4 regions of the Nonomuraea sp. NPDC046570 genome follow, and region 1 is predicted to be linked to each of the others. Evidence: riboswitches for the same ligand, from Rfam matches in the RefSeq annotation. Region 1 holds a riboswitch; each other region holds the start of a gene.
What was found. A riboswitch is a leader RNA that binds a small molecule or an ion and turns the genes downstream of it on or off. The one in region 1 is predicted to bind cyclic di-AMP.

Region 1 (3,529 bases):
GCCTGCGACGTCGCGGACGAGGGCGCCGAGCAGACGGCCGCGCTCTCCGCCGCCCTCCTCGCGCTGAGCAGGCGCATGACGACCACGGCTGGCAAGGGAACGCTGGAGGAGACGCTGATCTCCGGGAGCGCCGGATACGCCGCCTTCTACCCGGCCGGCCCCACGATCGTGCTCACCGTCCTGGCCGGCCCCGGCACCAACCTCGGCCTGCTGCGACTGGAGGGCCGCAAGACGGCGGCCACCCTGGCCGCCATCGCTTCGCAGATGAGCTGACTCAGGAGGAAACATGGCCAGTATGGACGTCTCCCTCAAGGAGATGATGTCGATCGACGGCGCGCTCGGCGCCGCCGTCGTCGACTACAGCAGCGGCATGGCGCTCGGCGCCCAGGGCGGCTCGAAGGAACTCGACCTCCAGGTCGCGGCCGCGGGCAACACCGAGGTGGTCAAGGCCAAGATGCGGACCATGGACTCGCTCGGCCTCAAGGACGGCATCGAGGACATCCTCATCACGCTGAACAGCCAGTACCACATCATCCGCCCGATCACCGGCCGGAGCGGCAAGGGCCTGTTCCTCTACCTCGCCCTCGACCGCACCCGCGCCAACCTGGCGCTGGCCCGCCACCAGCTCCGCGGCATCGAGGAGAAGATGGAGGTCTGACCCGGTACGGCTCGCGCGGGGGAAGGCGGCACGAGCCGTACCGGACGAGCAGGGCCATGCGAAACAGAATCTCCTGTTTCGCATGGCCGCAAGGGGGTTCAGCGCGAGGTGGCCTTGCGCAGGCGGTCGCGGTTGCCGTACAGGCCGCCGCCGAGCAGGGTCAGGCCGCCGGCCACTGTGAGCATGGCCCCGATGTCGCCCGCGCCCTTGGTCTCGGTCTGGGCGGCCGCCTGGGCGGCGTTGCCGCCGCGCAGGTCCGCCTTCGCCGGGGCGACCACGACCTTCTCCGGCGCGGCCTTGACGCTCTCGGCCTTCTTCGGCTCGGCCTTCTTCGGCGCGGCCTCGACGACCTTCGGCGGGGCGGCGGGGTTGCGGTCCATGCGGCCCCACGCGCCGGAGGCGAAGGCCACCGGGTGGTTCTTCTTGCCGACGCCGTCGCCCCACTTGGTGATGATGTACTGCACGTCGATGTGGCCCTGGCCGCCGACGCCGTCAACGCCCAGCGTGGAGCTGTTGAAGCGGCCACCGGTCAGCTCGGCGAAGGTCTTGGCGTCGAGGTCGAGCATGATGCCGTTGTTCGAGGGCACGCCGGGACCGCGGTCACCGACGAAGAACTTGGCCTTCTTGCCCTTGTAGACGACGTAGCCCTCGGTGTGCAGGGGCCAGCTCGGGCTGGCCGCGAGGCCCTTCTGCATGGGCTTGCCGCTGGCCGGCAGGCCGGTGTCACCGGCGCGGCCTGAGGAGTCGTCCCAGAAGTAGGAGGCGGTGGTGGATCCCTTGAGCAGGATCGTCTCGTCGGTGTCCGCGTGCGCTGCCGTACCGGCCCCCATGGTGAGGATTCCGGTGGCGACGGCGCCGGCGAGCAGGGCGGAGGCACGCATGCCAAATCGAGCGGTCATGAAAGCGAAAGTCCTTCGTGCGGGAACAGGGGAGATCCGCGCCGACACAGAGGTCAGGAATGGCGTAGCCGGGCTATGGCCGAACGGTCGCTACGCGGTGCGCGGTGAAGGGGGGAAGTTCAGGGGGCGGCGGCGGTCAGTGTCCGGCGCCGGAGGGTACGCGGAAGGGGTACGCGACGGGGGTGTGCACAGCTCTGAGTCCTCTCCATCTCGCCTACCGGGTTAGCTGACGGGTTCGGGCGTGGAGATGCCCTACCGACCTGAATGATCGGATTCACCCCAAGGGACGTGGGTCCCCGGTTCCCGCTGGTGCGGGATTCGGCGCCGCCGGCTGCCTCTTCCTGGTGAAGGGCCAGGTGACCGGCTGGTAATGCACATGACTGTAGGCAAGAAAACGGACAAACGCAAAGGCAAACCCATATTTCGGGCGAAGATCTACCTAGTCAGCCCAGGATTCGCCCAATAAAAAGGGAGGGCACGGCCTGCCGTACCCTCCCGTCGGAGGATGCGTCCCGGCGCACCCTCCCCTTCGGATCTGTCGTGTCAGCCGCCGCTCTTGCGCCTGAAAGACCGCTTGCTCGAAGCGGGACCGTGTGTCCCGTGGATCTTCGAGGGATCCTTGCCCTTGCCTCCCGCGACCGAGTCGGCGTGCTGGTTGTTCTTGCGCTCCAGCGCCTCGCGGAACTTCCGCTTCAACTCGTCCTCGGGAGCTTCGGTGGCTTCGGCTTCCTGCGGGTTTTCAGCCATGAGGACCTCCTGGTCTTGGGGACACCCAACAGCTTCGCACGCTCGCCCCCACCGCGCGAAACCGGCACCTCCCCCTCCTGCCGTCCCCCGAAACCGTTTAGGCTCCGTGCATGGCGACTCTTCCCGACAGGGACCCTCGAGAGATCCGGGTCTCGGACCTCGACCGGGACAACACGACGGAGGTTCTGCGGGCGGCCGCGGGCGAGGGCAGACTGGGCATGGAGGAGTTCCAGGAGCGCCTCGACCAGGTCTATGCCGCGAAGACGTACGCCGACCTTGAGCTCGTCACCCGTGACCTGCCCGACATCGCCCCCAGTGTGGTCCGCGCGCCCGCCGCGCGCGGCCGGGTGGGCCGGATCGTGGTGGCGTTCATGGGCGGTTTCAAGCGCGCGGGTGTGTGGCGGGCCCCCGACGCGATGACCGCCGTCGCGTTCTGGGGCGGCGGGAAGATCGACCTGCGCGAGGCCGTCTTCAGTGGGCGGGAGATCACCATCCGCGCCTTCGCCATCATGGGCGGCATCGAGGTGGTCGTCGCCGAGGACGCCGACGTGGAGGTCACCGGCGTCGGCCTGATGGGCGGTTTCGACCACCAGGCGAGCGGCGTCGGCGCGCCGAACTCCCCGCGCATCACGGTCAAGGGCCTGGCCTTCTGGGGCGGCGTCGACGTCAAGCGCAAGCGCCGCAAGAAGAAGTAGCCGCCGTCTCCTGGCGTCATGCCCGGAAGGCGAGCAGGCGGTAGGTCGGGGCGGGGCGCGGGAGGTCCTGGCCTGGCAGGGCGGAGAGGCGGCGGCTCGCCTCCTCGATCTGCTCCGGCGACGCGTCCGTCTGCCGGGAGTAGCCGCCTCTGGCGATCGCCCTGAGGACGGCGGCCGGTGTACGGCCCTGGCCGTGTCCAGTGAACCCGGCCTCCCCCTCGGGCCGCAGGCCGTGTCGTGCCGCCTCTCCGACGACCAGTTCGGCGGCGTCGGAGGGCCGCCTGCGGCGGAAGGCGGACAGGATGTCGTCGATGTCACTGGCCACCTCGTGGGCGGCGTCCTTGTCGACCGTGGTGAGGTAGACGCCTCCGGGGCGAAGGACGCGGGCGGCTTCGGCGATCAACGGGCGGGCGTCGGGGAGCAGGTGCAGCAGCCAGATCGTGGTGACCGCGTCCACAGCGGCGTCCCGCACCGGCAACCGCCGCCCGTCACCGACCACCACGCCGACCCTCCGGGCAGCGACTCGCGCC
Region 2 (3,529 bases), on a different contig from region 1:
CTGGCCCGCGCCTTCGTCAGGAACGACCGCGATCTGCTCATCCTCGACGAACCGAGCTCGGGCCTCGACGCCGAGGCCGAACACGCCATCCACCACGACCTCCGCGGGCACCGAGAGGGCAGGACGAGCCTGCTCATCTCCCACCGCCTGAGCGCGGTCAGGGACGCCGACCTCGTCGTGGTCCTGTCCGACGGGAAGATCATCGAGAGCGGGACGCACGAGGCGCTCATGGCGGCGGCGGGGGAGTACGCGAGACTGTTCACCCTGCAGGCCAGCGGTTATCAGGGGGTGTCCTAGAAGAATGCTGGGGGCCGGTTCGCGGGATCAGAACCCCGCCCCGGACATAAACCGTCATCACCCGGCCCGGCCAGTGAGCGAAGGATTCCGGCCCGGCGCATGCCGTTCACATGTCAGGGCTGCCTGCTGGTCGCCGCCCAGTCGAGGAGCGCCTGAGCCGTTTCGAAGCGGCGGCTGGAGCTGGTCTCTCCGAGAATCACGCCGACCAGCCGACGGCCGTCACCATCGGCGGCGAAGGCGAGGGTGTAGCCCGCGGCACGCGTGTAGCCGGTCTTCAGGCCGACGGCGCCCGGGGTGCGGAGAAGGCGATTCGTGTTCCGCCAGGAGTAGGCGCTGTGCTCCGCCGTCGCGGGGACCGAATGGTACTGGGTGGAGCTGACCTTCCTGATCGTCTTGTTGTCCAGCGCAGCCTGGGCGAGCCGCACCTGGTCACGTGCGGTGGAGTAGCCGCCGCCCTTGGCGGGCATCCCGTCGGCGTTGACGTACAGCGTGTCCTTCATGCCGAGCTCGCGGGCGTTGGCGTTCATCTTCGCCGTGAACGCGTCGACGCCGGGGCCGTACGCGCGGGCCAGCGCGTGGGCGGCGTCCGCGCCGGAGGGCAGCAGCAGGGCATGCAGCAGGGTCTCCACAGTCAGCCGGTCGCCGGCGCGCAGGTCCGCCACCGAGGCGCCACCCTTCGAGGCGTAGCGCACATCCGCAGAGGTGACCTCGACCACGTCCGCAGGCTTGGCTTCCTTCAGCACGGTGTAGGCGGTCATCACCTTGGTGATGCTGGCCACGGGGGTGCGGAGGTCGGCCTTCTTGCTGAAGTGGACCTTGCCGGTCTTGGCGTCGATCAGGTGGGCCGCACGGCCGAGCACCGCTGGGGCGTCCGGGGCGACGGCTGGAACGTGGGAACGGGAGTCCGGCGAAACGACGGAGCCTGCTTGGGGGGTGGCCTGTGCGGGAGTGGCGACGGAGGTGACGGCGCCTGCGGTGATGACGACGCCGAGCAGCGCGTGGCTCAGCCGGTTCTTGAGATGCGTGGGCATGAAGGGGTTGCTCCTTGCTTCCATGCCGCCTACCGGGTTAGCTGACGGGTTCGGGCTGGGAAGTGCCCTACGGCGCAGCTGAGCTGCGTCCGATTCACCCCAGGGGAAGTGGGTCCCCGGCTCCGTGGATACGGACTCGGCGGCCGAGTGTCGTCCTGCGGTGGTGGCCTCAGGCGACGCGCGGTCCGGGCAATGAAATGGCAACGAACGTGTCGATGGTTCGCAGCACAATGCCCGAAAAGTACCAAAATGGTATAAATCGTGCAAATGGCGAAGAGTCACTGATGACGGCCTGAGAGCCTGTGAATCAGTCCGAGGGCGCTCCATCCACAGACCATGCTGCCGAGCCGGACTCGCCGGGTTGGAGGACAATCAGATCCGTTCCCGTCGCCAACGCGTTCGGCGGGCAGGTCTGTGGTTCGATCCCGACACCAGTTCGGGTGAGGTGCTTGCTTGGGAGGTCGCCTGAGAACACCTGGATCCAGCGGAATGCTGGGGAGGTGCGGATCGTGAGGGTCAAACCGGCCGGATCGGAGAGTGTGATGTCTCCTGCATCCTCTGTGGGAGCCACCGCGTACGCAACGCTGAACCGATCTGGACCGAGCGCGCGGCCCTCTCGAAAATCGAACCCGGAGTTGTCCACGAGACGCCGCCGGGTGGGGAGAGCCGAGAGCGGGTCGGTCTCGAGGTAGCTTGGCGCGGTGAGCTTCAGGATCCAATCCGTCAGCGGCGACGGTCCCGGTCTGAAGTAGGGGTGGAACCCGATGCCGAACGGAGCGATCTGATCGCCGATGTTGACCCACGCCGCGTCGCAGCGCAAACCCGTGGCCGTGACCGTGTAGGTGACGGTCACGCGCACAAGGAACGGATACCCGTCGACCCCTCCTACGACGCGGCCGAACGAGACGGACGATGCGCTCCGGCGCTCCAGCGCCCACAGCTGGTCGAACGCGAGGCCGTGCAGGGCGTGGCCGTACGCCGGATCGTTGATAGGGAGTTGATAGGCGCGCCCCGCGAACTCGTACCTGCCGTTGGCGAGGCGGTTGGGCCAGGGGGTGAGGACCGCGCCGTGGTGGCCCAATTCCGGCGCGACCCGGCCGGGGCCCGCCAGGATCGACTCGTCGCCGAGCCGGAGCCCGGTGAGGGTGGCGCCGATGGGATCGATGGTGGCGCGAGTGCCGCCCCACGCGATGGTGGCGGGTTCAGTAGCGGTCACCGGCTGTGCTCGCGTGCGCGGATCCCGTATGCCGCGCGTGACATCTTCGCCGCGGTCGCGCGCGCTTCGCGTCCGAGCTCGGTGACGCGGTTCTGCATGCGGTACTTCGGGCCGTAGATGGACACGGCCGCGAGCGGGAGGCCGTTCCGGTCCTGGGCGAGCGCTGCGACGCGTTCTACGTCGTCGGTTCGCGGGATCCAGACGAACCCTCGCGTTCGGGCGAGCTCCAACTCGCGTGCCCAGCTCTCGCGGTCGAGCCGGACTTCGGGATGCTCGACCGGGGCGTCGCGGAGATCGTCGAGGATGCGGTGCTGTTCGACGACCGGAAGGGCGAAGAGGATGGCGCGGCCTGCGGCGGTTGCGTGTAACGGGGCGAGGTTCCCGATGTGCGGGACCATCCGGAACGGTTGCTCCGGATCGATCTGCTCGATGCTGACCGTGTAGTCGCCTTGGCGGATCGTGAGGATCACGGTCTCACCGACCACATCGCAGAGTTCTTGGAGGTACGGCCGGGCGATCTCGCTCAGGTTGTACTGCTTCTGGAACCCTTTCGCGAGGCTCAGAACCCGGCCGGTCAGGACGACGCGCCTGTTGTCGAGGCGGGCGAGGAAGCCCAGGTCGACGAGCGTGGCGACGAGCCGGGAGACGGAGCTCTTGTCCGTTCCTGTGAGCTCGGCAAGTTCGGTCACGGTCAAGCCTCCGCGGCCGTCCGCGACGGCTTCCAGGATCCGCAACCCGCGCGCCAGTGCTCGGTAGCGAGCCTCCTCCGTCACACGATCTCCCTTCGGCGGGTCGAGGATTCGATCTCCTCGCGCATCCCCGACTCCATCGCGCGGTCGGCGACCCCGCCCACCGCGCGGATGGCCTCACGGAACGGGGTCGACAGCTGGAACGAATCGTAGTCGGGCACGTAGCCGAAGTCTTCGCGGGCTTTGTCCATCGGCAGGCGTGTGAAGGTGTTCCCGCTCACCGCGTTGTAGATCTC
Region 3 (3,529 bases), on a different contig from region 1:
TAGCCGGGCTGACCGTAGCCCTGCTGCGCGGACGGCTGACCGTACTGCTGCTGCTCGTAGGACGGCTGCTGCGGCTGCTCATAGCCGGGCTGCTGACCGTAGGGCTGTTGGCCGTACGAAGGCTGTTGGCCGTAGCCCGGCTGGGACTGGGCCTGCTGGCCGTACCCCTGCTGACCGTAGCCCTGCTGACCGTAGTCGGGCTGCTGGCCGTAGTCGGGTGCCTGGGCGGGCTGCTGGCCGTACTGGGGCTGCTGGCCGTAGCCCTGCTGACCCGAAGGCTGGCCGTAGCCGGGCTGTTCGTAGGACGGCTGCTGCTGCCCGTAGCCGGGCTGCTGCTGGCCGTAGGGAGGCTGGCCATACGAAGGTTGCTGACCGTAGCCGGGCTGGGACTGGGCCTGCTGGCCGTACCCCTGCTGCTGACCGTAGTCGGGCTGGCCGTAGGCGCCGCCGTCCGTCCGGTAGCCCACGATCGTCACATCTGGGTCGGGCTCGCCGGGGCGTCCCGTGTTCTGCTGTCCGTATTCAGGAGACCGGCGAGAATTGTCCTCGGGTTCGTCCTGTGGATACGGCGGCTGTCCGGTGCTCACCGTGTCACCTCGCTTCGATGGCGCATGTGGCACATGTCAGGACACATGCTTGCTGTTGACCAACGTATCGACATAGGTATCGACAATCACCTTTCCCATTAGTCGACACCCGGGTCAATCGAAGTCAGATGGAGGAGCATCCGGGTGTTCCCCAGGGTGTTCGGCTTCACGTGCTCAAGATCGAGAAACTCGGCCACTCCTTCGTCGTATGAGGCCAGGAGCTCGGCGTAGACCTCGGGAGACACCGGTGTGCCCTGGATCGGGGTGAATCCGTGCCGGGCGAAGAAATCGACCTCGAAGGTGAGGCAGAACACCCGCCGCAGCCCCAGCTCGCGTGCCGTACCGACCAGGGCGGCGACAATCCCGTGACCTATGCCGAGACCCCGGTATTCGGGGTCGACGGCGACCGTGCGGATCTCGGCGAGGTCCTCCCACATCACGTGCAGGGCTCCGCATCCGACCACCACGCCTTCCCGTTCGGCCACCCAGAACTCCTGGATGTCCTCGTACAGCGTGACCGTGGCCTTTTCCAGAAGCCTGGGACCCGCTCCGGCGTAGGTGTCGACGAGGCGTCTGATGTTCCGGACGTCTCGTGTGCGCGCACGGCGCACCACGTTCCCGGTGTCCCGCGGTGTCCGCTCGGCGACCTGCTCCATGAAGGTTCAGCGTACCGAGCCGATTACGGCTCGCCCTAAACTTCCATCTCTCCACCACCGGATGACCAGGTGTAGCCATACGACCACTAGGCGAATCACCTGATTCACAGACGCGCAGACCTGCAACAATACGGGACAAATCACACCAGTAACCGGCGTCACAGGCATCCTTGACGCCGAGAGGCGTGATCTATCTGTGATCTTTCGGTTGTGAAACCTCAACAGAATTCACAGTTCTGGTTGAGCACGAACCCGGCGTGCACTAGTGTCCAGCGACGATGTCATCCGCGCGACCACGCGTGGGGGCGCGCGCCGAATCCCCGACCTCGGGGAACCGGGGAACCGAAGATGGCGACGGCCATCACGGGGTGAATCCGGGCATCCTGCCTGGTAGGGCTGCTCCGGCCCGAACCCGTCAGCTAACCCGGCAGGCCGACGAGAGGAGCTGGTTGGTGGAGCGCACGCGTGGACGCGAGGGGAAGTCTGCGGGCGAGCACGCCCGCCCTCCGGAACGCGCGGGCCGCAACCGCACCAGAGTCCTGGCCCTCGGCGCGGCGCTCGTGGCACTGACGCTCGGGGTGCCGCTGGGGCCGGCGACGGCCGACCCGAAGCCGACGCTCAAGGAGCTCTCCACCCAGGTGGAGAAGATGCACACGCAGATCGGCACGCTGACCGAGCAGTTCAACGGTCAGCGCGAGAAGCTCAAGAGCGCCCAGAAGTCCGCCGGCGCGGCCAAGAGGACGCTCTCGACCAGTGAGGCCGACCTGGCCACCAAGCGCGTCAAGGCGACGCTGCTGGCCCAGAGCGCCTACATGGCGGGCGGCCTCGGCGCCACCCTGGCCTTCACCACCTCGGGCGACCCCGACACCTTCCTCGACCGGGCGGCCACCACCTACGCCCTGGAGCAGCAGCAGGGCCAGGAGGTCCAGCAGGTCGCCAGGGCCATCGACGCGGCCAGGAAGGCCAAGGCCACCGCCAACACCCGCATCGAGGAGGTCCAGCGACTCGTCGACGACCTGGAGGGCAGGCGCGACAAGATCAGCAAACTGGTCGCCAAGGTCGAGAGCAGCCTGTACCGCAGGGCGCTGGGCGAGGCGGGCCGGCCCGGCACCCGCGCCGTCCGGGTGAACCTGCCGATCGTCGGCAGCGGCAAGGCCGCCGAAGCCGTGCGGTGGGCGCTCACCCAGCAGCTCAAGCCGTACGTCTGGGGTGCCGAAGGTCCCGGTTCCTATGACTGCTCGGGCCTGGTCATGGCCGCCTACCAGCGGGTCGGCATCAGCCTGCCGCACTACACCGGCGACCAGTGGACGGCCGGACGGCACATCTCCCGGGAGGAGCTGCGTCCGGGTGACCTGGTCTTCTTCTACGCCGACCTGCACCACGTGGGCATCTACATCGGCGGCGGCATGATGGTGCACGCTCCGCGCACCGGCGACGTGGTGCGTGTCGCGGCCATGGGCAACCGCCCGTTCGTGGGCGGCGTCCGCATCGCGGACTGAGCGGACTGAGCGACCGGGTGGGCCGACGCCTCAGATCAGACGCCGGCGGGCGGCCCAGGCCACGGCCTCGATGGGCGTGGCCACACCGATGCGGTCGCAGACCACCCTGAGCCTGCGCCGCACGGTCCGGCCGCTGATATCCAGCTGCCGCCCCACCCGGTCGACGGTCGCCCCCCTGGCCAGCTCCGCGAGCAGATCCAGATCGGCCTGGCTCAACCCCACGACCTCGGTGAGCGCATTCACCAGAGCCCTCCCAACAGCGGCAACCAGCAGACCGTAAACGCGGGTGGGAAAGGTCGTCAAGACTGCCGACCGGTGATCATTTTGTATATGTGCGTATCACCGTATTCGCCAATTTCCGGATATTGGATGACGCGAATTTCAGTGGGCAGGCCTGACCAGTGGGAACAAGATCGTCTCGCGGATGTTCTTGCCGGTGAAGGCCATGATCATGCGGTCGATCCCGGCCCCCATTCCCCCGGTCGGCGGCATGGCGTATTCCAGCGCCTGCAGGAAATCCTCGTCGAGCTGCATCGCCTCGGCGTCGCCCCCGGCGGCCAAAAGCGACTGCTCGACCAGGCGGCGGCGCTGCTCGATCGGATCGACCAACTCGGAATAGGCGGTGCCGAGTTCGGTGCCGAACCCGATCAGGTCCCACTTCTCGGTCAGCAGCGGGTTGTCCCGGTGCTGGCGGGTGAGCGGCGAGGTCTCCAGCGGGTAGTCCATGACGAAGGTCGGCTGCACCAGCGTGTGCTCGACGAGCGCCTCGAAGATCTCCTGGACGAGC
Region 4 (3,529 bases), on a different contig from region 1:
CGCCAGGCTTGACGAGCTGATCACCGAGGCGCTGCGCGACGAGGTCCCCGGATAGATTGCGGTCATGGACCCACTGGAGGAACTGCGCAGGCTCTGCCTGGCCCTGCCGGAGACCACCGAGCGGCTCAGTCACGGCGAGCCGACCTGGTTCGTGCGGGACAAGAAGACCTTCGTGACCTACGCCGACCATCACCATGACGACCGGCTCGGCTTCTGGTGCGCGGCTCCGCCGGGCGTGCAGGAGGCGCTGGTGGCGGAGGACCCGGCGCGGTTCTTCCGCCCGCCGTACGTGGGGCACCGCGGCTGGCTCGGCGTCTACCTGGACGTGCAGGTGGACTGGCCGGAGGTCGCCGAGATCGTCACGGACGCCTATCGGATGGTCGCGCCGAAGAGCCTGGTGGCGCGGCTGTAGTCACAAAGATGTACGCCTGTTTCGGCGTACAGGCGGAGTAGGGGCATCCCGGGGGCCGGGATGATCTGAGTATGTCGATCGGTCTGCTGCTCGCCCTGGCCGCCCTCGCCATCGTGGACAGCACGAGCTTCGGCACCCTGGGCATCCCCGTGTACCTGCTGCTGGCCGCCGAGCGGTCGCAGGTGTCGCGCCTGCTGATCTACCTGGCGACCATCGCCGTGTTCTACTACCTGGTCGGCGTCGCGCTGATGCTCGGGCTGTCGACCCTGCTGGACAACTACGGCGACGCACTGCGCAGCCCGCCCGTGTACTGGCTCCAGCTCGCCCTGGGCGTCGGGCTGTTCCTGCTGAGCTTCCGGCTCGACCCCAAGCGGCGGGCGAAACTGGGCAAACCGCCGCGGACGTTCGAGCCGAAGATCGGCGGGCCGCGGACCATGGTGCTGCTGGGCCTGACCGCCGGGCTGGTCGAGGTCGCGACCATGTTGCCGTACCTCGCCGCCGTCGGGATCATGACCGCCTCGGACCTGGCCGCGGCCACCTGGATCCCGGTGCTCGGCGGTTACGTCCTCGTCATGATCCTGCCCCCGCTGTTCCTGCTGGCCCTGCGCGCGGTCGCCCGCGAGAGCCTGGAGCCGAAGCTGGTACGGCTACGCGGGTGGATGACCAGGAACGCGGCCTCGATGGTGAGCTGGACGGTGGCGATCGTGGGCTTCCTCCTGGCCCGGGACGCGGCCGTGTCCCTGTTCTTCACCGGCTCCGCCTGACCGCCGTCAGCCGGTGAGGGAGGCGCCGACCATGACCATGCGCAGCGCTCGTTCGGCCGCCGCGTGCGCCGGCCACCAGGGCGATCACGACGAGGGCGCTCGCCGTGATCGCCAGGGCCCAGGGGACCGCGGGCGTTCAGTGCATGGAGATGTGGACGTGGTCGTAGTGGTTGGCGGTGATGCTGCCGCGGTTGGACATGGAGCGCCAGCCCGAGCCCTGGTTGATGCGCTGCTTCCAGATCACGTACTTGACGCCGAGCTTGTCCTTGTTCTTGACCGCCCACGCCGCGATCTGGTCGCCGAGGGTCTGGTTGACGGCCGACGGCGTGCTTCCGCCGGTGCTCAACATGAAGTCGCAGGCCCGCCCCAGCGGATGCTCTCCGCTGTTGTCCACGCGGTAGCAGCCCACCTCGTGCGGCAAGGTGAAGGTCTTCTTGAGGAGTTCCCGCATCTGGCGGGTGCGCAGGGTGATGTTGTCGGATCCGGACGGAAGCTGGGGGGCCCAGCTTCCGTCGGAGTTACGGCCTGAGCCGTACGGGATGAGGTCTTCGAGTTTCTTCTCGATGTCCTTGATCAGGTCCTCGGCCTCGGCGCGCTGCCCGGCCACCTTCTTCGAGTCGTCGCGGATCTTGACGGTGAGCGAGGCGGCCTGGTCGGCGGCGAGCTTCCTGGCGTCGCGGGTGGCGGTGACGGTGGCGACGACGGCGTTCTGCTCGGCCCTGAGCTGCTCCAGCAGGACGGCGTTGCTGAGGCTCGTGGACATCAGCAGGGCGGGCAGGCCGCCGTCGCCGGCCTGGTAGCGCATCTGGGTGATCTGCGCCGCCTGTCCTTCGGCCTTGACCAGCTCCTGCTGGGCCTCGGTGAGGCGTCGCTTGGCCGTCTTCTCGTCTCCGCGCGCCTCGGTCAGGTCGACCCGGCTCGCGTTGTAGGTCTCGATGAGCGTGTCGACCTGCTTGTTGAGCTTCTTCAGCTCGGCACGCAACTCGGCTTCGGTCGGTTTGGGGGCGGCGACCGCGGGGGCGGCCGGGCCGAAGGCCAGGGCCGCGGCGACGAGCACGCCGGCGGCCAGGGACGTGGGGGACTGGGCCACCACGTAGCTCCTCTCCTTCTGCCGACCGGGTTAGCTGACGGGTTCGGGCGGGAGAAGGCTTGCCCTACCACCGAAGTGGATTCACCCCAGATGCATGGGTCCCCGGCTCCTGGGGCGCACGCCCAGGATTAGGCGGCACGACTGTGGCAGTCGGTGCGAGAGGGATATTAGTAGTAAACCGCTGGTCACGCGAGTCCAAGCTGCGACCAATTAGTGATCTACCTGTGATCGAATCATCCCGGCCGCCTCCTCGGGGAGCACGTCGTTGACGAACGCGCCCATCGCCGACTCCGAGCCCGCCAGGTATTTCAGCTTCCCCGGCGCCCGCCGGATGCTGAACAGCTCCAGGTGAAGATACGCCAGGTCACGACCCTCCCGGACGGGCGCCTGGTGCCAGGCGGAGACGTACGGCATGACCACCCCGAACAGTCCGTCGAGCGCCCGCAGCACGCCGGTGTACAGCGGGCCGAACGCCGCGCGCTCCTCCGGCGTCAGCGCGACCAGGTCGGGCACCTGCCGGTGCGGGTACACGTGCACCTCGAACGGGTAGCGCGCGGCGGCGGGCACGAACGCGGTCCAGTGCTCGTTGGCGGCCACCACCCGGACGCCCGCGGCCCGCTCGGCGGCCAGGATGTCGGCGAACAGATTGCCGCCGGTGTGCCGGGCGGCGGCGGCGAGCTGCTGCCGGGTGCGCGGCGTGACATAGGGGTAGGCGTAGATCTGCCCGTGCGGGTGGGCCAGCGTGATGCCGATCTCGGAGCCGCGGTTCTCGAAGCAGAAGACCTGCTCCACGCCCGGGATCTCGGACAACTCGGCGGTACGGTCCGCCCACGCCTCCATGACGAGCCCCACCTGCGCCTCGGACAGCTGGGAGAAGGACGAGGAGTGCTCCGCGGTGAAGCACACCACCTCACACCGCCCCACTCCCGGCCGAACCTCACTAAGCCCCCCCGCATCCTGATAAATCCCGAGATTGGTGGAGAAGGAGGGGAAGCGGTTCTCGAACACCACCACGTCGTAGTCCGGCGCCGGGATCTCCGTCAGGTGGCCGGGGCGGGACGGGCACAGCGGGCACTCGTCGGCGGGCGGCAGGAACGTACGGCCCTGGCGGTGTCCCGCCATCGCCACCCACTCCTCGGTGAGCGGGTCGTAGCGCAGCTCGGAGGCGGGCGGCCGAGGACTCGGCTCGCGCTCGTCGAGCATGCTCCGATCGGCGTCGTCGCGCCGGTCGAAGTAGATGAGCTCCCTGCCGTCGGCCAGCCG

Region 2: another riboswitch for cyclic di-AMP. It lies ahead of ABZ911_RS26035 (serine hydrolase); the one in region 1 lies ahead of ABZ911_RS22680 (hypothetical protein).
Region 3: another riboswitch for cyclic di-AMP. It lies ahead of ABZ911_RS33695 (C40 family peptidase); the one in region 1 lies ahead of ABZ911_RS22680 (hypothetical protein).
Region 4: another riboswitch for cyclic di-AMP. It lies ahead of ABZ911_RS28995 (hypothetical protein); the one in region 1 lies ahead of ABZ911_RS22680 (hypothetical protein).

Annotation. Positions count from the first base shown of each region.
Region 1 is NZ_JBEYZF010000014.1:44,673-48,201, reverse strand. Features, by position in the region: gene ABZ911_RS22690 (roadblock/LC7 domain-containing protein) at 1-273, shown strand, start outside; gene ABZ911_RS22685 (hypothetical protein) at 287-658, shown strand; gene ABZ911_RS22680 (hypothetical protein) at 757-1,557, opposite strand; cyclic di-AMP (ydaO/yuaA leader) riboswitch at 1,754-1,891, opposite strand; gene ABZ911_RS22675 (DUF5302 domain-containing protein) at 2,101-2,304, opposite strand; gene ABZ911_RS22670 (DUF1707 domain-containing protein) at 2,415-2,999, shown strand; gene ABZ911_RS22665 (class I SAM-dependent methyltransferase) at 3,016-3,529, opposite strand, start outside.
Region 2 is NZ_JBEYZF010000018.1:27,016-30,544, forward strand. Features, by position in the region: gene ABZ911_RS26030 (ABC transporter ATP-binding protein) at 1-297, shown strand, start outside; gene ABZ911_RS26035 (serine hydrolase) at 411-1,328, opposite strand; cyclic di-AMP (ydaO/yuaA leader) riboswitch at 1,340-1,480, opposite strand; gene ABZ911_RS26040 (hypothetical protein) at 1,636-2,544, opposite strand; gene ABZ911_RS26045 (IclR family transcriptional regulator) at 2,541-3,317, opposite strand; gene ABZ911_RS26050 (NAD(P)-dependent oxidoreductase) at 3,314-3,529, opposite strand, start outside.
Region 3 is NZ_JBEYZF010000030.1:56,028-59,556, reverse strand. Features, by position in the region: gene ABZ911_RS33705 (RDD family protein) at 1-587, opposite strand, end outside; gene ABZ911_RS33700 (amino-acid N-acetyltransferase) at 686-1,243, opposite strand; cyclic di-AMP (ydaO/yuaA leader) riboswitch at 1,544-1,690, shown strand; gene ABZ911_RS33695 (C40 family peptidase) at 1,696-2,742, shown strand; gene ABZ911_RS33690 (LuxR C-terminal-related transcriptional regulator) at 2,773-2,985, opposite strand; gene lysX (bifunctional lysylphosphatidylglycerol synthetase/lysine--tRNA ligase LysX) at 3,124-3,529, opposite strand, start outside.
Region 4 is NZ_JBEYZF010000022.1:23,862-27,390, reverse strand. Features, by position in the region: gene ABZ911_RS29010 (MarR family winged helix-turn-helix transcriptional regulator) at 1-55, shown strand, start outside; gene ABZ911_RS29005 (MmcQ/YjbR family DNA-binding protein) at 65-412, shown strand; gene ABZ911_RS29000 (GAP family protein) at 484-1,176, shown strand; gene ABZ911_RS28995 (hypothetical protein) at 1,313-2,266, opposite strand; cyclic di-AMP (ydaO/yuaA leader) riboswitch at 2,272-2,411, opposite strand; gene galT (galactose-1-phosphate uridylyltransferase) at 2,477-3,529, opposite strand, start outside.